3 regions of the Bacillus sp. SCT118 genome follow, and region 1 is predicted to be linked to each of the others. Evidence: riboswitches for the same ligand, from Rfam matches in the RefSeq annotation. Region 1 holds a riboswitch; each other region holds the start of a gene.

Region 1 (8,061 bases):
ACCGATTTCTTTAAAGTCAATGCCTGCCGCCTGTCCAGCGATCACAGGCGAATTACCGACTTGAGAAAAATCAAGTTTGTCTGCCGCAAGGCCTTCAAATTGGGGCGGACCGCTTTGAAACTCCACCCATTTCACTTTGATGCCTTCTTTTTCAAATGCATCTTCGAACCAGCCTTTTTCCTTTGCGATCAAAAGCGGGCTTAAGCTTTGCTGAATACCAATACGAATTTCCTTCAATTGTTTGTGGTCACCGCTGGCTCCATTTGCTCCACAGCCTGCGAGCAGAAAAATAACGGCAACCAATACAATGAGTCCTTTTTTCATTTCCGCTTCCGCCCTTTCTATATCCCTGATCCTTCTGCGTACTCCAAATCTTCTGTTTTCTCGAATTCCGACAGCACTTTCTGTCTGATCACTTGGAAATCCGGAGTCGTCCGGTTCCGCGGATACGCCAGGTGAATGGGCATCAGCTTATGGATTTTCCCAGGTTTGGCCTTAAGGATCGCAAGCTCATTTCCTAAATAAACAGATTCATCTATATCATGAGTCACGAGAATCATCGTTGTTTTTTTCCTCCTCCATATATCCAGCAGCACGTCCTGCAGGTGTTTTCTTGTAAAAGCGTCGAGTGCACCAAACGGTTCATCTAAAAGCAGCACCTCAGGCTCCCGCAGAAGGGCCCGGGCGATGGCTACTCTTTGTGACATGCCGCCTGACAGCTCGCGCGGATATGCTTTTTCCGATCCTTTCAATCTGACAATCTCGATCAGTTCATCCACCTTTTGTTTGACTTTTGGGTCCTTCAAATTCAAGTCGGCTGCAATATTCTGCTCAACAGTCAGCCAAGGAAAGAGGCGGTGTTCCTGAAAAATAAATCCTTGCTGAATACCCGGAGCTGTTACGCTGCGGCCGTTAATTTCAACACTCCCGTCATATTCAGAATCAAGCCCTGCAATAATCTTTAACAGGGTGCTTTTTCCGCACCCGCTCGGTCCGATAAGCGTTAGAAATTCGCCTGGTGCGATTGATAATTCTATGTTCTCTAAGACCGTGTTTTTGCGGCCCTCTTGAACAAATGCCTTTTCTTTGATGCTGATGGTCACAGCCACTTTTATCCCTCTCTTTCTGCCAACCCCGCCTTCAAAAAAAACAAAAAGGCCCCCATCTCTGTTCTTGTAGAGATGAGAGCCTTCGGCGGTCCGATCAGCTGCCCAATTGTTTTTTTGTTTGAATAACATGTTAATTCAAATTATTCCGATATGTCAACTCTTTTTTAAATACGATTTTTGATATCCTTGTTTATCACTTACTCTGCTTGTTTCGCAAATAGAGAAGGAAAAATTATTTCTCCAAAAATTATTAAGTGTCATAAAAAGCTGTTACAACAAGGTTTTTCAACACTTTCGATACTAGATATCGATTAATAGAGATAACTATTTTATAATAATTATAAAATAATATTGACTTTTTAATTAGAGATGATATTATGTTCTTATAAATTCCAAGAGGTGATAACATGAGTTCAAATAAACTGACAACTAGCTGGGGCGCTCCGGTTGGAGATAATCAAAACTCAATGACTGCCGGTTCTCGCGGACCAACTTTAATTCAAGATGTACATTTACTCGAAAAATTGGCCCATTTCAACCGAGAACGTGTTCCTGAACGTGTTGTTCACGCCAAAGGAGCAGGCGCACACGGATATTTTGAAGTGACAAACGACGTAACAAAATACACGAAAGCCGCTTTCCTTTCTGAAGTCGGCAAACGCACACCGTTGTTCATCCGTTTCTCAACAGTTGCCGGTGAACTTGGCTCTGCTGACACAGTTCGCGACCCGCGCGGATTTGCTGTTAAATTTTATACTGAAGAAGGAAACTACGACATCGTCGGCAACAATACGCCTGTATTCTTTATCCGCGATGCGATTAAGTTCCCTGATTTCATCCATACACAAAAAAGAGATCCAAAAACACACCTGAAAAATCCTACGGCTGTATGGGATTTCTGGTCACTTTCACCAGAGTCACTTCACCAAGTGACAATCCTGATGTCTGACCGCGGAATTCCTGCAACACTTCGCCACATGCACGGCTTCGGAAGCCATACATTCAAATGGACAAATGCCGAAGGCGAAGGCGTATGGATTAAATATCACTTTAAAACGGAACAAGGCGTGAAAAACCTTGATGTCAATACGGCAGCAAAAATTGCCGGTGAAAACCCTGATTACCATACAGAAGACCTTTTCAATGCAATCGAAAACGGTGATTATCCTGCATGGAAACTATATGTGCAAATCATGCCTTTAGAAGATGCAAACACGTACCGTTTCGATCCGTTTGATGTCACAAAAGTTTGGTCTCAGAAAGACTATCCGTTAATCGAGGTCGGACGCATGGTTCTAGACAGAAATCCGGAAAACTACTTTGCAGAGGTAGAACAAGCGACATTTTCACCTGGAACACTCGTGCCCGGTATTGATGTTTCACCGGATAAAATGCTTCAAGGCCGACTGTTTGCTTATCATGATGCACACCGCTACCGTGTCGGTGCAAACCATCAAGCGTTGCCAATCAACCGCGCACGCAACAAAGTAAACAATTATCAGCGTGATGGACAAATGCGCTTTGACGATAACGGCGGCGGATCTGTGTATTACGAGCCTAACAGCTTCGGCGGTCCAAAAGAGTCACCTGAGGATAAGCAAGCAGCATATCCGGTACAAGGTATCGCTGACAGCGTAAGCTACGATCACAACGATCACTACACTCAAGCCGGTGATCTGTATCGTTTAATGAGTGAAGATGAACGTACCCGCCTTGTTGAAAATATCGTTAATGCTATGAAGCCGGTAGAAAAAGAAGAAATCAAGCTGCGCCAAATCGAGCACTTCTACAAAGCGGATCCTGAATACGGAAAACGCGTGGCAGAAGGCCTTGGATTGCCGATTAAAAAAGATGCTTAATGTAGAAATGCAAAAACCCGCTGTAATCAGCGGGTTTTTTTATATTTAGTTACACATTGCGTATGCTTCTCATCAATCTTCATATAAATTTCTTCCATTAGCTCCGCGCTGTTTATAATCTCTCGTTTGTTTTTTTCAATCAGCAGCTCAAGCGGCAAAATCTGATTCCCGTAGGTTTTTCGCTTCCTGAATCGTTTTCTCCCCTTTTCTTTTTTGACTCCCATCAATAATCCCTCCTTTTTCATACAAAAAAGGCCCTTATCTAAACGATAAGAGCCTTCGGTGTTCCGATCAGCGCGATAAATTTGAAAAATTTGTACTGACCATGTTAATTCATACAATACCGACCTGTCAACTATTTTTTGAGAGTGTTGACACTGTATCAGATTGCATCTCCGCTTTTTCCTTATACACTCTTTTCCCCTAACGCATAAGCTAGAGAAACTAGAATACGAGAGAAAGAGAGGTGGGAGTGTGGAAAAGACAAAATTGACCGGACGTATCGTAACACGGGATGATCCGGACTATCGAGAGAAACGATGGGAGACTACGTAAATTGGCCAGATATCGAAATCAGAAACTGGCCAAGAACATATTACGGCGAAAACGTTGAACGACTCCGCCGTGTCAAAACGAAATATGATACAGAAAATGTTTTCCGCTTTGAACAGAGTATTCCGCCGCTTCGACGCTCTCTGTTTTTCTAAAAAAAAATCAAGATGGAGCATTCTCCATCTTCATCTTTTTTATTGATATAAATTGCTTCCCGTATCGACAAACTCTTTTGCTTTTTCTTTTAATCCTTTATTTATGGCTTCTGCTTCACTGAGATCGTTTTTCTTCGCATAATCCCGAATATCCTGTGAAATTCTCATGCTGCAAAATTTCGGACCGCACATGGAACAAAAGTGAGCGGTTTTTGCTCCTTCAGCAGGCAAGGTTTCATCATGGTATTCAAGCGCTCTCTCCGGATCAAGAGATAGATTAAACTGATCCCGCCAACGGAATTCAAAACGGGCTTTCGATAACGCATCATCCCGGATTTGCGCCCCAGGATGCCCTTTTGCAAGGTCTGCAGCGTGCGCAGCAATCTTATATGTAATGACTCCTTCACGAACATCATCACGGTTTGGCAGCCCTAAATGCTCCTTCGGCGTTACATAACAAAGCATTGCTGTCCCGTACCAACCGATCATCGCCGCTCCGATCGCTGAAGTAATATGGTCATATCCCGGGGCAATATCCGTTGTCAGCGGCCCCAATGTGTAAAAAGGCGCTTCTTTACAAATGTCCATTTGTTTATCGACGTTCTCTTTGATTTTATGCATCGGAACATGTCCAGGCCCCTCAATCATCACCTGAACATCATGCTTCCAGGCAATTTGCGTCAGCTCTCCAAGCGTCTCTAATTCAGCAAACTGCGCTTCGTCATTGGCATCAGCAATTGATCCGGGACGCAAACCATCCCCAAGAGAGAAAGCAATATCATACGTTTTCATAATCTCACATATTTCTTCAAAATGTGTGTATAAAAAGCTTTCTTGATGATGAGCCAGACACCACTGCGCCATAATCGCTCCCCCGCGTGACACAATACCAGTTGTCCGTTTGGCAGTCAGCGGTACATACCTAAGCAAAACACCCGCGTGAATCGTAAAATAATCCACTCCCTGCTCTGCCTGCTCGATTAGCGTATCACGATAAATCTCCCACGTTAAATCCTCCGCTACGCCGTTTACTTTTTCAAGCGCCTGATAAATCGGAACAGTTCCCACAGGCACGGGGCAATTGCGGATAATCCATTCACGCGTCGTATGAATATCTTTTCCGGTAGAGAGATCCATCATTGTATCTGCTCCCCAGCGGATGGCCCACGTCATTTTTTCCACTTCTTCTTCAATGGATGACGTAACCGCTGAATTCCCGATATTTGCATTAATCTTCACATGAAAATTCCGGCCGATAATCATTGGCTCACTTTCAGGGTGATTAATGTTTGAAGGAATAATCGCCCGGCCGCTGGCTACCTCGTCTCTGACGAATTCAGGAGACACATGCTCACGAATGGCGATAAATTCCATCTCAGGTGTAATGATCCCCTTTTTTGCATAGTGCATTTGAGTAACATTTTGACCTGCCTTCGCCCTCAGCGGTTTCCGCTTTAATCCTGGGTAGCTTACGTTTGGATTTGCTTTTTTATAACCGTTATCTTCTGGTTTTATAGCCCGACCTTCATACTCTTCCACGTCACCGCGCTCTGTGATCCATTTTTGGCGGAGCGGCTTTAATCCTTCTTGAATATTAATGGTTACTCCAGGGTCCGTATACGGTCCGCTTGTATCATAGACACGCACAGGCGCGTTTTCCTCTTCGCCGAACGATCCCGTCGTCGGACTCAATAGGATCTCCCTCATCGGCACTTGGATGTCCGAAGAAGAACCCTCCACGTATACCTTCTTGCTACCTGAAAAACTTGACATAATGGAAATGTTGGCTTGCTGCACTGAATTGTTTTGCATTACTTTTCCTTCCCCTCTCTACGTTTGAAAGGACAAAATCAAGCCCATAACCAGCACAAAAAACCGGATTCATATAAATGAACCCGGTTACAGTCAGAAAGAAACATATTATTGCCCAGCACGACAATAACAAAAACTATTCCTCTACTTCCCCACGCTGGTACGAACCAGATCAGGTCCAAAGGGTTAAGAAGCTTACCTTCCCTCTCAGCCCGAAAGCGGGCACCCCCAGTAACTATTGATTTCGCCCTCATCTTAACATAAAACCAATCTGAAAAAAAGAGGAATATAGAAAATATTCAGCTAATTCATCCCAAATATTTGACCGGCAACGGGATTTCAGATACTTCATGTTCCCCCATTATCACCCGATATGCCTTTGCACCCGCTCTTGAACTCACGGTTTGAAACAGCTGATCATTTATGAAATGGAGAGCAGCCCCATCATCCGCTGCATAGCCACTGCATAAGAACTTGTTAGATATCAACTGGTGGTATGCCGGTCTCCGATCCTTTTCCCCGTCATAATGGGGACAAAAGCTCCCTTGCAAAAAACCTAAACTTTTCAAACCTGTCAGCGGTCCGGCTGAATCTGTCACCCCTTCTTCAAACCAGCAGATCGCACCGGCACTTAATCCAGCTAGGACCACACCGTTCTTCCATGCTTCCCTGAGAATATGGTCCAGCCCCCACTCTTTCCATAACACAAGTAAATTCCGCGTATTTCCCCCGCCAACATAAATCACGTCCATTTCCATAACAAAAGAAGCTAAATCTGTTGATGGCGGCTTAAACAAAGATAAATGAGACGGCACACAATCCAGTGTTTGAAATGCATGATAAAACCGCTGAATATAGTTTTGGGAATCTCCGCTCGCCGTCGGCAAAAAACAAATACGAGGCTGCTCTCGTTTTGATTGATTGAGGATATATTGATCGAGGGACAAATTATCCGGCTCCATCGAAAAACCCCCGCCCCCCATCGCAATAATCTGCTTCATCATCACACCCCCCAACAAATTTGTTGCTTATTATAGCATTTTGTATAGAAGCAAGAAACAAAGCCAAATACTTTCTTATCAGGAGCTGCTAAAAAAACAAAGGAGGTGGTTTCCCATTGAACAAAGTCTTTGCCCCAAAGATATTCTTGATTTGTTAACAACAATAAAAACCAGCATTAACAAATACACTGTCGCAATAACAGAAGCCGAAAATCCCCACATCAGAAGAGCGTTGCATGATCAATTAGATACAGCCATTCATCTCCAAGATGAACTGTCAGATTTTCTGTTAGAAAAGGGGTGGCTCGGGTGAGCAATTTCAAATCGATTCGCTTTTATCTTACAGCAAAGACCACCAAAAGAGACGGGATCTCAAAGATGAGATGCCGTCTCTTTTTTATTGCTCCACTCTTCTTAAAGCCTCGTTTACCGTTTCTTTTATAAACGCGTCTTCACCGCTTAATCGGTCTAAACTGAGATCGCCGTTTCTCAGCCTTTCGGAAATATTGTTTATATCTTCCTCTACTGTGATTTGCAGCTCACCAGCCAAAAACATTCTGTGTAATTCATCTGCAACCAAACTTTCTTTATTCACTTCCATCCACTCCTTTATTTTCAATATTATTCTTAGTCTGTCCCTAGGCCGAGACGAATAATAGGAAAAAAGTATGAATTAAACGAATCTTTTTTCCTCCTTCTTACGTATATCTGTTGAGAAAAAAGAAAAAGGGGAAGATCTAACATGTCATTTTTTAAAAAGCTTGCGGCAAGTGCCGGAATTGGAGCTGCAAAAGTAGATACAATTTTAGAAAAAGACGCATATTTTCCAGGAGAAGAAGTACGGGGAACGGTACATGTCAAAGGCGGAAAAATCGCTCAGGACATCCGTTATATCGATTTACAGCTTAGCACACGGTATGTCATTGTAAAAGACGATGAAGAGCACCGGAAATACGCTACAATTCATTCTTTCCGGGTCACTGGTTCATTTACCATTCAGCCTGGTGAAGAGCATCAATTTCCGTTCACATTCACTCTGCCTCTAGATACGCCGATCACTGTAGGGAAAGTAGAGGTTGCCGTGGTGACAGACCTTGACATTCAAGGCGGTATCGATAAATCCGATCATGACCGCATTTTCGTTGAAGCGCACCCTTGGATTGAAAATGTGCTTGAAGCAATCGAAAACCTGGGCTTCCGTCTTAACGAAGCAGACTGCGAACAAGCGCCCTACTTCCAGCGTCGTCTTCCGTTCGTTCAAGAATTCGAATTCGTTCCGACTTCCGGATATTATCGTCAGATGCTTGATGAATTAGAGCTCATTTTCCTTTTAGACGAAGACGGTTTGGAAATCATTTTCGAAGTCGACCGCAGAGCTAGAGGACTCCGAGGGTGGCTGGAAGAGATGTATAATGACGGAGAACAGCTTGTACGCGTCCGTTTCAGCCAATCAGAGCTTGAAGATACAGAAGAGCTAGAAGAGGTGCTAGAAGAGATCCTAGACCAATACGCTGAGTAAATAAAAAATAAAAACCCGTTTCTGTTAAGAAACGGGTTTTTCAGTATACCGGTG
Region 2 (8,061 bases), 2.0 Mb from region 1:
ACCTTGTTACGACTTCACCCCAATCATCTGTCCCACCTTCGGCGGCTGGCTCCTAAAAGGTTACCTCACCGACTTCGGGTGTTACAAACTCTCGTGGTGTGACGGGCGGTGTGTACAAGGCCCGGGAACGTATTCACCGCGGCATGCTGATCCGCGATTACTAGCGATTCCAGCTTCACGCAGTCGAGTTGCAGACTGCGATCCGAACTGAGAACAGATTTGTGGGATTGGCTTAACCTCGCGGTTTCGCTGCCCTTTGTTCTGTCCATTGTAGCACGTGTGTAGCCCAGGTCATAAGGGGCATGATGATTTGACGTCATCCCCACCTTCCTCCGGTTTGTCACCGGCAGTCACCTTAGAGTGCCCAACTGAATGCTGGCAACTAAGATCAAGGGTTGCGCTCGTTGCGGGACTTAACCCAACATCTCACGACACGAGCTGACGACAACCATGCACCACCTGTCACTCTGCCCCCGAAGGGGACGTCCTATCTCTAGGATTGTCAGAGGATGTCAAGACCTGGTAAGGTTCTTCGCGTTGCTTCGAATTAAACCACATGCTCCACCGCTTGTGCGGGCCCCCGTCAATTCCTTTGAGTTTCAGTCTTGCGACCGTACTCCCCAGGCGGAGTGCTTAATGCGTTAGCTGCAGCACTAAGGGGCGGAAACCCCCTAACACTTAGCACTCATCGTTTACGGCGTGGACTACCAGGGTATCTAATCCTGTTCGCTCCCCACGCTTTCGCTCCTCAGCGTCAGTTACAGACCAGAGAGTCGCCTTCGCCACTGGTGTTCCTCCACATCTCTACGCATTTCACCGCTACACGTGGAATTCCACTCTCCTCTTCTGCACTCAAGTTCCCCAGTTTCCAATGACCCTCCCCGGTTGAGCCGGGGGCTTTCACATCAGACTTAAGAAACCGCCTGCGAGCCCTTTACGCCCAATAATTCCGGACAACGCTTGCCACCTACGTATTACCGCGGCTGCTGGCACGTAGTTAGCCGTGGCTTTCTGGTTAGGTACCGTCAAGGTGCCGCCCTATTCGAACGGTACTTGTTCTTCCCTAACAACAGAGCTTTACGATCCGAAAACCTTCATCACTCACGCGGCGTTGCTCCGTCAGACTTTCGTCCATTGCGGAAGATTCCCTACTGCTGCCTCCCGTAGGAGTCTGGGCCGTGTCTCAGTCCCAGTGTGGCCGATCACCCTCTCAGGTCGGCTACGCATCGTCGCCTTGGTGAGCCGTTACCTCACCAACTAGCTAATGCGCCGCGGGTCCATCTGTAAGTGGTAGCCGAAGCCACCTTTTATGTTTGAACCATGCGGTTCAAACAACCATCCGGTATTAGCCCCGGTTTCCCGGAGTTATCCCAGTCTTACAGGCAGGTTACCCACGTGTTACTCACCCGTCCGCCGCTAACATCAGGGAGCAAGCTCCCATCTGTCCGCTCGACTTGCATGTATTAGGCACGCCGCCAGCGTTCGTCCTGAGCCAGGATCAAACTCTCCGATAAATGGATCACAGGTTAAGTTCACCGCATCCTGCGGTGACACCTGTGTGACCTGCGTCGTGCAGGCCCTAGTTTGACTGACTACGCACATCGCTGTGCGATTTATAAAAATGAATTAACAGGTACGTTTTGTCTTGTTTAGTTTTCAAAGATCATTTCGTCACTTCTCAATGAAGCATCTTTACCAATATAACATTCAGCTTCTTTTTTGTCAACAACTTTTTTCAAGTTGTTTTGAAGCATCTAGTTTGTGTCCGCTGTGCATCAGCGACGTTTAATAATATAACACCTGTATTTATTTATTGCAATAGTTTTTTTAAAAAATCTATAAAACAAATAAACTATAATCCTCGCCATGATTTCTAAAGCGTGTGTATCATATAACTTTCTTAAAAGAACATATACATCAGTCATGTGATCTTGTTGTTTTTTTCGTTTTCTTGTATAGTAGAAACGAACTAAATACTGATGACCACAAGGGGAGCATTAAAGCTGAGAGTGAGCGGTTTCGTTCTGACCCTTTGAACCTGTTAGTTAACGCTGGCGTAGGGATGTGGCAAAGTCAAATGAATTGCAGATCGTAAAGCAGTGCGTGGAACTTTTCTCATCCTTCCGCGTGCTGCTTTTTTGTTGTCCTTTTGGTTGTCTGTCAATGGAAGGAGATAGATATGAATCAATCTAAGCAACTGGTTCGCCTTATTGAAATTGCCATTATGACAGCGGCAGCCGTTATTTTAGACATTGTCTCAGGAATGTTTCTTAGCATGCCTCAAGGAGGCTCGGTCTCCATCATGATGATTCCGATCTTTTTAATTTCGTTTCGCTGGGGTGTCAAAGCAGGTCTTACTACAGGTTTGTTGACAGGTCTAGTACAAATAGCAATCGGAAACTTGTTTGCTCAACATCCTGTACAGCTATTGTTAGATTACATTGTCGCTTTCGCAGCAATCGGCATAAGCGGCTGTTTCGCTTCTTCTGTCCGTAAAGCCGCTGTATCAAAAACAAAAGGGAAATTGATTGTTTCAGTGGTCAGCGCAGTTTTTATCGGCAGTTTGCTGCGCTATGCCGCGCATGTCATTTCAGGAGCTGTGTTTTTCGGCAGCTTTGCTCCAAAAGGAACACCGGTATGGCTTTATTCTTTAACTTATAATGCGACTTACATGGTTCCTTCATTCATTATTTGTGCAATTGTCCTATGTTTATTATTTATGACAGCACCCCGTTTGCTTAAAAGTGACAAAGCGTAAAAATAACAATCCCCCAGCGAATTCCGCTGGGGGATTGTTCGTTATCTGTTAAGAAGTGTTTTTAAAGCTGAAAGATACGGCCAGCCAAGACCTACTTCTTTCAGCCTTACTCTGTCAATTTCAAAGTTGTCCTCCGCTACTCTTTCAGGAGAATAGGCCTGATAAAATATAATCGAGGGATTCTGCTCAATAACCCAAACAAACATACTTGAAAAACCATGTTGAAGCAAAAACTCCGCTCCTTTTGCTAAGAGCGCCCTGCCTGCACCTTATCGCTGGCGCTCTTCCAGAAGATAAATAGCGTATAACTCGCCGTCATAGACTTCTTGTTCAGAGCGAATAGGTCCAAATGAAGCAAAGCCGAATACTGAACCCTTTTCGTCCTGAGCAACAAATACTCCCTTTAACGAGCGACTTTTCCATTTGTCTTCAAATTCCTTATAGTTCAGGCTGTTTAAATAATCAATCGGGATAATTTCGTGGTATGTTGTCCTCCAGCTGTCTACATGCACTTTTGCAATGTCCTTTATATCCTCTAACTTCGCTTCACGTACAGTTACCATACGGTTCTGCCCTTTCCTTACTCTGATTTTTGGATCGTTTTGGCTTCTTTGATTTCATTGGTTAATTCATTAATGCTTTGTTTTACGTTTCCTTTTCCTGAAAAGTTCTCAAGCATTTCTTTTACATCAATTCCCGAGGATGCTTTTAAACTTTCTTGCAGACTTGACATTAAGTTCGTCGCATAGCTGGTTACTTTGTTTGCTCCGCTTGATTCACCGCTTCCTCCTGTATCGACAACGGTGATTTTATCAATATTTGAAAGAGGTGCCGCTGCTTGTTTCGCGTATTCCGGAAGCATTTTGACAATCATATCGAAAATCGCCGCCTGCCCGTACTGTTCAAAGGCAGCCGCAATTTTCTCTTTTGCTTCCGCTTCTGCAAGACCTTTCAGGCGGATAACCTCTGCCTCTGTCTCTCCTTTCGCTTTTTCCGCTTCTGCTTTTGCTAGCCCGTCAATTCTTACTTTTTCCGCCTCAGCCTTTGCCATTGCTTCAATACTGTACTTCTTGGCATCGGCTTCCGCGAGCTGTTTGGCTTTCTCAGCTGCTGCGGACTGCTCAACAGAATAACGGTCTGCATCGGCTTTTTTCTTTACCTCTGAGTCGTATTGACGTTCACGGCGAAGAATTTCTTTTTCTTCTAGTTCTATTTGTTTTTGGCGTTCGATAATTTTAACCTGCATTTCCTGCTCTGTGACTTGCTGGCGCGCTCTGGCAGTCTCTAAATCATATGCCTGGTCGGCATTCGCTTTTGCCGTATCTTGTTCTCTGCGGAATTCAGCCATTTTGAGCTGATTGAGTTTTTCAGCTTCAGCGATTTCCGTCGCCCGTTCAAGTTCTGATTTTTTTGCGTCTTTATCGGCTTCTGCCCGCTTAATTCGGGTTTCTTTATCAGCCTCTGCTGTTGCGATATCAGCATCGCGTTTTACTTGGGCAATTCTCGGTTTCCCTAATGATTCAAGATAACCGTTTTTATCACGAACATCTTTAATGGTAAACGAGACGATTACAAGCCCCATTTTCGCGAGATCCTGTGAAGCGACACGCTGCACCTCTTGAGAGAATTTTTCTCTGTTTTTATAGATTTCTTCTACTGTCATTGAGCCGAGAATGGAACGAAGGTGGCCTTCTAAAACCTCCCGCGCTTCCTGCTCACGGTCGTCTTTTGATTTCCCTAAAAATTGTTCGGCCGCTGTAGCGATTTCTCCTATAGAACCGCCGATTTTAATAATCGCAGTTCCATCGGCCATTACTGGCACTCCTTGTTCTGTATAGACTTCAGGTGTCGAAACATCGAGTTTGCTTGATAATAAGCTTAGCGGCTCTGCCTGCTGGAAGACGGGAAGGACAAAGGTTCCTCCGCCGCGGACGATTTTAATACGGTTGCCGCCTTCATCGACATGAACATTTTTATTCCCCAGATAGCTCCCTGTTACAATTAACGCTTCATCAGGCCCTGCTGTACGATACTTCGTAATAAACACAGCTATTAGTGCAATTAATAAAAAGAATACAACTCCGATGATCATTATAATCGGCATTGTCATATCAAATTCCTCCTTTTATGTTAAATGGGTTCATGCGGAGTAACCGAAAGAACTCCGTTGTTAATATCTACGACTAACACCGTTGTCCCGTAACTGATCTGCTGATTATCAAAACTGACCGCTGACTTTGAAATGGTGCCTCCTATCCCTTCTATGACCACTTCACCAAACCCGTCAACCGGAACAGCTGTAATCACTTTACCGAGTCTTCCTCTGAGATCATCTTCTCTATATGCCAATGATTCTTCTGCAGATGATAATGGTACCAGTACAAAGATGTGAAGCAATACCACCAGCATGATTGAAAGGATGCAAGATAAAAGCGCAATCAGCAAGCTTGACAGAGGCAATACGAGTTCACCTATATATCCGCCCGCTGAAAAACATGTGAAAAATGAGAGCACTAATGTCGGATTAAGAAACGGAATGCCTTCCAGCAGCCCTGCAAATACATCTCCGAAAAACAGAAATAACAGCGTAAGGCTGCCCGCAATAATAAGCGTATAAAGATAAATTGTTTGTATAGGTACTCCAAATAACTCCAATTTCCTCATCCTTTCTTCATCAATGCATTGATGAACGGCTGCCGTTACCATTTATACGAGACACCACGGGAAAAGTTTCAAAATTTTAAGACAAATAACCCATTTGAAGTGCTTTATAAATGATAATTGCTTATATATATGGTAATGTCATTTTAGGAGGAGATATGATGAGTATCTTTAATGAAGCCAGATTAGAAACGTGGAACGAATTGAAAGGACTTTCTGACGAAAAGCTGAACCAAAAGCCTTCTGCTGAAGAATGGAGCATACGGGAAGTTCTTGACCATTTGAAAAAAATCGATATGACCGCACAAAAAATGTTGAAGGAACGTGTAAAGGACGCTCCGATTAAAGAAATTGAAGAAAAACCGCTTGAGGTAGCACAGGACAGAAATAATAAACGGAAAGCCCCGAGTCATCTTGAGCCTGCGCATGATTTTATTTCAGGCAGCCAAATGAAACGTGAGCTTGATGTGGTAAGAGAGCAGCTGACTGCTGCGATTGCCTCTCTGAAAGAAGAAGATTTTGAAAGAGTGCTTCCGCATCCTGTGTTTCAAGAGCTGACTGTCAGACAGTGGATCGATTTTATCGGCCATCATGAAAAACGGCATCTCAGCCAAATGAAAGAAATTAAAGAAAAGATAGAAAGGGCCTGATTTCATCAGACCCTTTCTGCTTTTCGTTTGACTTTTCGCTGATAGGAATGAACTTCTATTTTATCACCTGTGTAAACAGCACCAGGTCTCTCCACAATACAGACAATCCCTCTAATGCCAAGTGCGTGGCGGACGAAAGCCGGCGCGAGCTTCGGTTGGTCCGGATAATAAGACTGAATGACTTCTCCCGGCTGGATACACGGATCATTTTCGCCCTCACACAGCAGAGCCGCTCCGCTCGGAAAAATAATCCGGCTTCCTTCTTTTAATGAAGTAAGATCTGGCATACCGCTGACTGCCACATTCGCCCCGAGCCATTCCGGCAAAATCCTCGGCACTCCCATTTTTAAAGCGATTTCGTTGCATTCCTCTATTGAAACAATTGAAATTTGTCTGCGGTTGAAAATTTCAGTCCCTCTTGAAAACATTGGTTCTCTGGCTCCCGCTTTTTTGGTCAGACCAAAATGCAAGTCTCCGGGGATGCCGCCATAATCAAAATCAAGCTTGTCCATTTGCTTTGTTACGAAGCTTTCTGTATCTGCGATATATAAGCCTTCCGCTTTTGCAGTCATACGCTTCCACATCAGCTGGCACCTTCCTTCTTATCTAAAATTCCCACCTATGCTTCATTATCCCAAAAAATCCCGCTCTGTAAAGGAGCGGGATTTTGATTATACCGTTTTAGGCGTAAGGTTAAAGCAGCGTTTGTAGATCCAGTTGTATGCTTTTTCATTTAAATCTCTAGGGTTTCCGAAGGTTTGCGGATCTTTCATTGCTTCTTTAGACAAGCGTTCGATCATATTAGGTGATACTCCCTGCTCTTCTAAAGTCGGCACTTCTAAATCTTCGACCAGATCATACATCCAATTGACAGATGCTTTCGCAGCTTCTTCTGTTTTCATCTTGCTTGTATCAATACCGAACGCTTTCGCAATACGCGCAAACTTCTCAGGATAGCCCTTCCAGTTGTATTCCATGACAGGGCCCATCATCGCCGCTACACATTGGCCGTGAGCGACTGGGATAATACCGCCAAGCGTTTGGCTCATCGCATGAGCCGCGCCCGCTGATTCACTTCCGTAAGAAAGACCAGCAAGCATCGCAGCCTGCGCCATTCCGTACCTTGCTTCCAGATCCTCTCCGTCAGCAAATGCCCTCTTAATGTAATGAGCAGCATACTCAATCGCCATTAAGGCAACCGCATCCGTGATTGGCTGTGCAAATTTCATTGTATAGCACTCAATGGCATGGGCGAGCGCATCAATTCCCGTCATAGCTGTTACATGCGGAGGCATTGAAACATGAAGCTCAGGATCAATGATGGTCAAGTGCGCTGCAATCAGCGGACCGCCCGTGTTGAATTTGAATTCTCTTTCTTCATCTGTGATAACCGCCCATTGGGTTACTTCTGATCCTGTTCCAGCTGTAGTAGGAATTGTCGTCAGCGGAGGAATGCGGTTTTCCAGCGGTTTTTTCCCATCTGCCGCTTCATAATCAAGCACGCTTCCTTCGTGAGTCGCTTCTACTCCGATTGCTTTTGCTGTATCCATGGAGCTTCCGCCTCCGACTGCCACCAAACCATTACAGTTCTCTTTTTTGTAAAGCTCAGATCCTTCATTCACCAGACGGACAGGCGGGTTTGGCTCAACTTTATTAAAGAGCACCACTTCAATGCCTGCTTCTTTAAGTGATTCGATTACAGGATCAGCAACACCGGCTTTATAAATCCCTGGGTCTGTGACAAGGAGCGCTTTTGAAACGCCCAGTGCAGCTACTTCCTCACCCGTATGCTTGATGGCTCCGATTCCATGCTTAATCACAGTCGGAATTTCAAATGTGTGGAATTTCTGCATGCTTTCTACCTTCATATTTAATGTCATCATCAATCTCCCCCTCTTATGAATTGAACCAGTTAACCGCTGCCGGTTTTGTATTGCGGTATACATGTTTGACTTCTGTGTATTCTTCAAGGCCTATTTTTCCAAGCTCGCG
Region 3 (8,061 bases), 290 kb from region 1:
GATTGTCCTCAGGCTGGTGCCCGCCTTTGATAATGACATGCTGCGCACCCATCTTGACGAGCTGCTCTGCTGCTTTTTTCCGGTCATCCAGCGAGCTGATTGTCATTCCTGTCAGCGTTTCTGCTTCCGGGACATTCGGCGTAATCGCGTAGCTTCTTGGAATGAGCAACTCCTTTAAGGTGGCAACTGACTCATCACGCAGCAAGGATGCCCCGCCCTTTGCGATCATAACCGGATCAACAATTACACGATTGAATCCGTACTCGTCAATTTTTCTCGCCACTTCTTCAATCATGTCGGCATTCCAGAGCATTCCCGTTTTTACTGCATCCGGCCTCAAATCCTCAGCAACAGCGTCAATTTGCTGTCTCAACGCCTCTACAGTCAGCGGATGCACCCCATGAACGCCAAGCGTATTTTGAGCGGTTACCGCCGTAATCGCAGACATTCCGAATACATCAAGCTCTTGAAAGGTTTTAATATCAGCCTGTATCCCCGCGCCGCCGCCTGAATCTGATCCGGCGATTGTCAATGCTTTATATATACTCACTACACTACACTCCTTTTATTACCCGATCCATTTATGATAAATGGATTTTGCCCGGGCAACATCATTTGTTCCATGGATCAAAGCTCTGCCGTCCCGGAACAGCACCATTTTCATATCATCCGAGCGGCAAGAAATTAAATACGGGTTCGCAGCCACTTCAAGCCCGGCCTGTCTCAGCTGACCGGCAAGCGCTTCAAGATCCGCTTCTTTTGTAACAGATGATCTGATCTGCACCGTGTTCCTGCCGCACAATACAGCCGCTTTTGTTTGATTTTCATATGACAAAAACGGAAAATCCTTTGTGCCGCAGCTTGGGCATGCGTCATGTTTGAGACTGGCCGCTCTCACTTCTGACCGCTCGTTTTTCCACAAGTCAAAGGAGCGCAGCACCGGCTCGCACTCCTCTCCCGTCAGCAGCTTCAACGCATCTGTTACCTGAAAGACTGCTACCTGCAAAACAGCCGGACTGATGATGCCGGCTGTGTCACATGTTGCTCCGCCAATCGGAAGTGTATCGAGCAAGCAATGCAGGCAAGGAGTAGAACCCGGCACCACGGTAAAGGTGAGGCCGTAGCTCCCTACACAGGCACCATAAAGAAAAGGAATCCCTTCCTTTACCGCAGCATCATTTACGATCAGGCGGGTTTCAAAATTATCAGCCGCATCCACAATAATCGATGCATCCCTAATCAGCTCGAAGATATTTTCTGCTGTCACATCCATGACAAGGCCGGTCACATCAACATCGCTGTTAATCGAACGGAGACGGCGCTCCGCAGCGGCTGCTTTCGGCATTTCTTTTTTGACATCATTTTCTGTATACAGCTGCTGGCGCTGGAGGTTGCTCCATTCCACATAATCTCTGTCGGCAATTTTCACAGAGCCGACTCCCGCTCTCACCAGCATTTCTGCACTGGCTGTTCCGAGCGCGCCGGCGCCGATAATCACGGCGCGCGCTTCTTTCAATTTTTTCTGGCCGGATGAGCCGATCGGAGCAAACAGCTCCTGCCTTGAATACCTGCCCGTCATACAGGAAGACCTTCTCCCGGACTGCTTGCCGTTCCGTATTGCTTAAGCGGGATTCGGCCCGCCTCATAAGAAAGGCGTCCTGCTTCCACCGCGAGCTTCATGGCACGAGCCATTTTCACAGGATCGTCAGCGCCCGATACAGCCGTATTGAGCAGTACGCCATCCGCTCCAAGCTCCATTGCGTATGCCGCATCTTTAGGCGAGCCGATTCCAGCATCCACGATGACCGGCACTTTCGCCTGTTCAATAATAAATGACAGATTCAAAGGATTTAAGATTCCTTGTCCCGATCCAATCGGAGATGCACCCGGCATGATGGCATGAACGCCGAGCTCTTCCAGCTTTCTCGCCAGCACAACGTCATCCGACGTGTACGGGAGCACAATAAAGCCTTCTTCAAGAAGCTGTTCAGACGCTTTTAATGTCTCAACAGGGTCAGGCAGCAAGGAACGGCTGCATCCGATGACTTCAACTTTAATCATGTCACAAAGGCCTGACGCTTTTGCCAGCCTTGCAATCCGAACCGCTTCTTCAGCAGTACTGGCGCCCGCTGTATTCGGCAGAAGCGTATATTTGGATAAATCAAGCTGTTCCAGAAAATTCGGCTGAGATGCTTCAAAGATGTTCATTCTCCGCACAGCAAATGTTAAAATTTCAGACTCAGAAACAGCTACTGCTTCCTTTTGTATGTCAAACGATGGGTATTTCCCTGTGCCCAGCAGCAATCTTGATTGAAATGATTTTCCGCCAATTGTTAACATGCTCATCCGCCTCCTACAAAATGGACAATTTCAATGACATCACGATCACAAAGCTCAACCTCGTGATAGCGTTCTTTCCCGATTATTTCTTTATTTCTTTCCACGATAACGATTTTATTTTCAAGCTGATACGACGCCAGCAGGTCTTGAATTGTACCTGTGTCTTTTTCCCACTTCACGTCTTTACCGTTCAGCTGTAGCATCATATCTGAACCGCCTCCTTGCGATCAATTCGGAATGCGTGCAGCCAGTCTTGGTTGACCTCTTTATTCATGATGAGATCACTGATCAAAGCGCCCGTTGCGGGAGCAAGCAGGATCCCATTTCTGAAATGGCCAGCCGCAAATAAAATACGGCTGTCCTCAGGATGTCTGCCGATGTACGGTTTTCCATCCTTTGTTCCCGGCCGGAGTCCCGCCCAAAAACGATCCACCTTCATATTCTGTATAGCCGGCAGCATCGTTTTTGCTTTTTTCATAACCGATTCCAATCCGCCAAGATCCGGTGTTTCACTCCAGTCCCCCGGCTTCATTGTCGCGCCGACAACCAGTCTGCCGCTTTTTCTCGGTACGATATAGCAATGGTCATGGTAAAGCGTTTTTGTCAGCGGGATATCATCATTCCAAACGGACAGGCACTCCCCTTTTACAGGGAGAAAAGCATTGTTCAGTCCGAGCTGTTTAAAAAACATTCCGCTCCACACCCCGCTGGCAACGACAACATGATTAGCCCATACGTCTCCACTAGGGGTCTTGATGGACAGGGCTTCACCGTCACGTTCGACATGCAGGACGGGCGTATGCTCAAAAATCTCCGCCCCAAGCATTTTTGCTGCTTTCACATATGCCTTGCAAACAAAATAAGGCTCCACATGCACATCATCCTGAATAAAAGATGCACCAAAGATGTCACCAGACGCATACGGCTCTTTTTCTAACACCTCTTCTTTTGAATACCAGCTGACAGAGTCCAAATCGTCCATCTGTCTCAGCTGCAGCACATCTTCTTCAGAAAATGCAAGCTTAAACATACCGCCGTTATGCTGCCTGATATCCACACCGGATATTGCATAAAGCTCTTCTCCAAGACCTTTGTACAGACGCTGGCTGTGCATGGCGAAATCAAAAAACGCGTCACGTTCCTCGCATTCGGCATGGGCGCCCAGCATTCCGGCAGCGGCACTTGTCGTTCTGCCGCCCATTGTTCCGCTTTCAAATAATGCGGTGCTTTTGTTTTCCTTTGCCAAATGATAAGCAATCGCGGAACCGATAATTCCGCCTCCAATCACCACTGCTTCATAATGCCTTTTCATAGCGCATCTCCTTTAGCTTGCGGGAATATCGTCTGGCTGCTTCCAAAGGCTCAGCGGAAGAGAAAATTCCTGACATAACAGCGATACCGTCTGCTCCTGCTTGTTTTACGTCTCTTAACCTGTCCGGCGTCATCCCCCCGATGGCTATAACAGGGATGGAAATCCGCTGTTTGATATCTGCCAGCAAAGACACCCCTCTGCCTTCAAGACCCTTTTTGCAATCCGTTTCAAACACATGGCCGAACAGCACGTAGTCCGCGTCTTCCTTTTCTGCTTGAACCGCTTCCTCCAGTGAATGCACCGACCTCCCGATATGAAGGTGTGGAAATCTGGCTCTGACCTGCTTCGGTGAAAAGCTGCCGCTTGGCAGCTGCACGCGGTGAATAGTAGAGAAAAGTGCAATATCCACGCGCCCGTTCATCACCAGTTTTCGTTTATCTATACCGCCTTCAAAAATAAGCTCGAGCAGTTTCAGAATATCCGCCGCCGATTTTGAGCGTTCCCGAATGTGAATAAAATCAACTTCATTCTGAATCGAAATGATGGTTCTCGCTAGCTCTTCTACCGGCTTGCAGTTATCCGTTATGGCGTGAAGCTCCACATTCCTCCACCTCTTTTATGCCGCGCTCCGACCAGCCTTCTTTTTGATAGGCCATTCCCCAAAATTGATATTCATAGAAGCTGGAGATGACAAAATTCTCTTTCATCTTGGCACGCACTTCCTCCGTGCTGTTTTCCGCCAGCTCATCAAAGCGGTTGATTTGCTCCTCAACCTGTTGTCTAAACCAGTCACCGCCGTACGTCCCAATCCACTTTTGATAAATCGGATGCCCAGGATCGCAATGCAGTAATTTCTCACCAACCTCGTAATAGAGCCAGTAGCATGGCAGCAAGGCCGCTAAGATTTCAGCGAAATTCCCACTCAAAACCGAACGGTACATATGGGATGTATAAGAGTACGCCGTAGGAGACGGCTTAAACGCCTTACGCTCTTCCTCGCTGATTTCCAACAGCTCGGCAAACTCGCGATGAAGCGCCATTTCCGCCTCATATGTACCTTGGGCATGGCTTGCCATCCTCCCCGTTGTAAAAAGGTCCTTCGCATAAGCTGCGCCAAATGACTGCACCTTTGCAAAATGCGTTAAGTAATAGGAATCCTGAAGTACGTAGTATTTAAAACGGTCAATCGGAAGCGTTCCGTCACCGATTCCTTGAACGAACGGATGGACAAAGCTCCCCTCCCACCATTCTGCGGCTGCGCTGCGGCATTCTTCTGAAAACTTCACAAATCATTCCCCCTCTGAAAATAAAAAAACCACTTTCCCGCAAGGAAAAGTGGTTTGGAATTGGCATAGTAAAATAACACAAATACCGCTCCACTTCCCTACGCAGGTCTGAACCTGTTCAAGTTATGAGGGTCTAAAAGTCACACTTTTATCTCAGCCCTTATGAAGGACACCCCTAGTGGTTAAACGAATACATATTGAATTGTTCTGCACCTCTATATTAACACGAATCCTTATTTGGTCAAGATTTATCCTTCCAATGTTTTCTTAAGATCCGTTACGTACCCCCGAGATCCGGTGACAATTAAGCGATCTCCCAGTTTCAGCCTAGTATCCCCATGAGGAACAATGCTGTCCACACCTCTGAAAATCCTGACAAAGATGACGTCACCTGTTAAAGGGAATTCCCGTAAAATCACACCGTCGTATTTACTGTTCTCCATATTAATTTGATACAGTGAAGACTCCTGGTTCGTGAGCAGCTTCATGACGCCAGGCGCTTCAATCAGTGCGCGAAGCAGCGTTTTTGTCGACAGCAGAATAGAAAAGATGCTGATTCCCTGCTCCTTCAGAGCTGCTTCATGCTCCGGTGATCCTACGCTTGCAATGACTCTTTCTGTGCCTTTTTCTTTTGCAAGTAATGCAATGTCTGCATTCATATCTTCATTTCCTGTCGCCACAACGAGGATATCCGTTTCAAAAATGCCGAGTGATTCAAGCGTCTCGTGTTCATAGTCAGAAATTGTTTCAACAGCAAACACTGATTCTGACAGCTTTTCCTCCGCATTCTCTTGGTAGACGTGTACAACACGCACGTCATACTCTTCCTCTGGCAATTCGAGTGTAACAGGCAAAGTCATTTGATTGGCGCCGATGAACGTAATCGTCTTTTTCTCCTCCGGCTGCTCTTCCCGTTTGTATAATTTTTTAAAACAGATCGGCGTAAAAATACTTGCAATGACGGCTACTAAAATTAGCGCTCCTGACATATTTGCACTGATCACGTGAAGCTGCTGGCCGATTGTTGCAGCAGCAATCACGAGCGAAAGCGTTGATGTCAGCAAGAAACCAGACGCGAAAATGGTTCGGTTATCATACCACTTCTTTAAGTACATGACAGGAATGATTTTGCTGACTAACAGCGCCAGCAGCAGGAGCGGAATCATGATTAAAATTGTTTTATCCTGGAAAAGAGTCCAAATATCAAGCTTCACACCGACCATCACAAAGAAAATCGGTATTAAGAACCCATAACCGAATGAGTCCAGCTGCTGAACAAGTTCTTTGTTTGGCGAAAGCAGGGAAACAAGAACCCCCGCTAAGAAAGCGCCGAGAATATTTTCCGCCCCAAGTGATTCAGACAGGGCAACGAGTACAATGATTAACGTAAAAATGGCACGCGTCCCGATCTGGATCGTCCCTTTTGACATGGATTGAACAAAAGAGCGATGTTTGAAGACCCGGCCGAAAAAGTAAAGCACCACTCCGGCCGCAAACAGAATCATCAGGAGCCACATGTTTCCGCTGTCCTCTCCGTATAAAGAAGAAAAAACAGCAAGAAGAATCATCGTGGCCAAATCAGCAATAACAGCAACAAGCAAAATAATCTGCCCGATATTTGAATTCATGATCCGTTCTTCTTTTAATGTTGGAACGACAACGCCTAACGATATCGTTGAAATAATCAGGGTCATTAAAAAAGCATTTTGGATAAATCCAGCCAAGACGAACCCATAGGACAAGAGCAATGATAAAATAAAAATGCCGACAAAAATAATAGATGCCGCAGCAAACGTATTCGGCGCTTCCTTGCCATTCGGCAGGAACTGCTTTTTCTTCCCTTTCTCAAACGATGAAAAATCAATTTCAAGCCCGCTTAAAAACATTAAAAAGATAAATCCGAGCATAGAAAGTGTCTGGAGCCAGGTGTCACCCTCCACAACTAAATTAAGGCCGCTTTTCCCAATAATCAGCCCCATAATGATTTCTGCAACAACAACCGGGATGCTGAGTTTAAACCGATGCAAAAGGATGGGTGTCAAAAATGCAACGATAAGTACAACAACTAAAGATGCGACAGATGTATGCGCCATAATAAGAACCTCCTTCTTTAGATCAGGGTTATGCCAGTTCTCACTCAAAGAACAAAACCTCATTTTTAAAAAACATAACGCGATTTTAACAAGGGTGATGATGAAAAATAAAGTAATATGGTCTTAATCCTGTTTAGAAAATGATTCTTCTATAATTTGCACATAAAAGCTTGTGATGACTCACAACACTTTGCTTCATAATAAATAAAACAATCGGTAAGGAGGATACCGCATGGCTTACGATATCATCAGCGATATTCATGGCTGCTATGACGAAATGACTGCATTAATCCAGAAGCTTGGCTATACAATCAAAAATGGAGTACCTGTCCACGAAGAAGGCAGGGTGCTTGTTTTTGCCGGAGATTTAACTGACAGAGGGCCTAAATCGATAGAGGTCATCCGATTTGTAGCAGGCGCTTACGAAAAAGGCGCTGTACGTTATGTCCCGGGAAACCATTGCAATAAATTATATCGTTACTTAAAAGGAAATCCGGTAAAAGTGATGCATGGTCTCGAAACAACAGCGGCAGAGCTTGAGGAACTTTCCAAAGATGAGAGAAAAGCAGTCAGTGAACAGTTTATGAAGCTGTACGAAACAGCGCCGCTTTACGACATCTTACATAATGGAGAATTAGTTGTCGCCCATGCTGGCATAAGAGCTGACGATATCGGCAAATATACCCGCAGAGTGAAGGACTTTGTGCTTTACGGTGACGTGACGGGTGAAACATATCCGGACGGCAGACCCGTCAGACGTGATTGGGCGGCAGCCTATAATGGAAAGGCTTGGGTGGTATACGGTCATACACCTGTGAAAGAGCCTCGGAAGGTCAATCGCACCATCAACATTGATACAGGCTGCGTGTTCGGAAATCAACTGACAGGCTTTCGCTTTCCAGAAATAGAAACCGTCTCTGTTCCAAGCTCCCTGCCTTACGACGAATCAAGATTTCGCCCCATATAAAAAAGGAGAGAATCAATGATTCTCTCCTTTTATCAGTTTTCTCATGTCCTGAGGCAGTGGAGC

What was found. A riboswitch is a leader RNA that binds a small molecule or an ion and turns the genes downstream of it on or off. The one in region 1 is predicted to bind thiamine pyrophosphate.
Region 2: linked by a shared signal. The riboswitch ahead of thiT (energy-coupled thiamine transporter ThiT) and the one ahead of thiC (phosphomethylpyrimidine synthase ThiC) in region 1 are both predicted to bind thiamine pyrophosphate.
Region 3: linked by a shared signal. The riboswitch ahead of tenA (thiaminase II) and the one ahead of thiC (phosphomethylpyrimidine synthase ThiC) in region 1 are both predicted to bind thiamine pyrophosphate.

What each region holds. Positions count from the first base shown of each region.
Region 1 is NZ_CP191225.1:3,103,383-3,111,443, forward strand. Features, by position in the region: gene ACQVGT_RS15910 (aliphatic sulfonate ABC transporter substrate-binding protein) at 1-324, opposite strand, end outside; gene ACQVGT_RS15915 (ABC transporter ATP-binding protein) at 342-1,109, opposite strand; gene katA (catalase KatA) at 1,517-2,968, shown strand; gene senS (transcriptional regulator SenS) at 2,995-3,192, opposite strand; partial or broken gene ACQVGT_RS15930 (BBE domain-containing protein) at 3,487-3,675, shown strand; gene thiC (phosphomethylpyrimidine synthase ThiC) at 3,715-5,487, opposite strand; TPP riboswitch at 5,620-5,727, opposite strand; gene ACQVGT_RS15940 (Type 1 glutamine amidotransferase-like domain-containing protein) at 5,796-6,488, opposite strand; gene ACQVGT_RS15945 (spore coat protein) at 6,529-6,801, shown strand; gene ACQVGT_RS15950 (hypothetical protein) at 6,886-7,089, opposite strand; gene spo0M (sporulation control protein Spo0M) at 7,231-8,007, shown strand; tRNA gene ACQVGT_RS15960 (tRNA-Leu) at 8,054-8,061, opposite strand, start outside.
Region 2 is NZ_CP191225.1:1,069,030-1,077,090, reverse strand. Features, by position in the region: rRNA gene ACQVGT_RS05375 (16S ribosomal RNA) at 1-1,514, opposite strand, end outside; TPP riboswitch at 1,979-2,080, shown strand; gene thiT (energy-coupled thiamine transporter ThiT) at 2,180-2,758, shown strand; partial or broken gene ACQVGT_RS05365 (GNAT family N-acetyltransferase) at 2,800-3,321, opposite strand; gene floT (flotillin lipid rafts scaffold protein FloT) at 3,339-4,868, opposite strand; gene ACQVGT_RS05355 (NfeD family membrane protein) at 4,889-5,413, opposite strand; gene ACQVGT_RS05350 (DinB family protein) at 5,581-6,069, shown strand; gene ACQVGT_RS05345 (MOSC domain-containing protein) at 6,075-6,653, opposite strand; gene gbsB (choline dehydrogenase) at 6,741-7,949, opposite strand; gene betB (betaine-aldehyde dehydrogenase) at 7,966-8,061, opposite strand, start outside.
Region 3 is NZ_CP191225.1:2,817,708-2,825,768, forward strand. Features, by position in the region: gene thiD (bifunctional hydroxymethylpyrimidine kinase/phosphomethylpyrimidine kinase) at 1-550, opposite strand, end outside; gene thiF (thiazole biosynthesis adenylyltransferase ThiF) at 569-1,579, opposite strand; gene thiG (thiazole synthase) at 1,576-2,346, opposite strand; gene thiS (sulfur carrier protein ThiS) at 2,343-2,543, opposite strand; gene thiO (glycine oxidase ThiO) at 2,543-3,652, opposite strand; gene tenI (thiazole tautomerase TenI) at 3,636-4,253, opposite strand; gene tenA (thiaminase II) at 4,228-4,938, opposite strand; TPP riboswitch at 5,017-5,125, opposite strand; gene ACQVGT_RS14450 (monovalent cation:proton antiporter family protein) at 5,187-7,031, opposite strand; gene prpE (bis(5'-nucleosyl)-tetraphosphatase PrpE) at 7,264-7,998, shown strand; gene ACQVGT_RS14460 (RluA family pseudouridine synthase) at 8,011-8,061, opposite strand, start outside.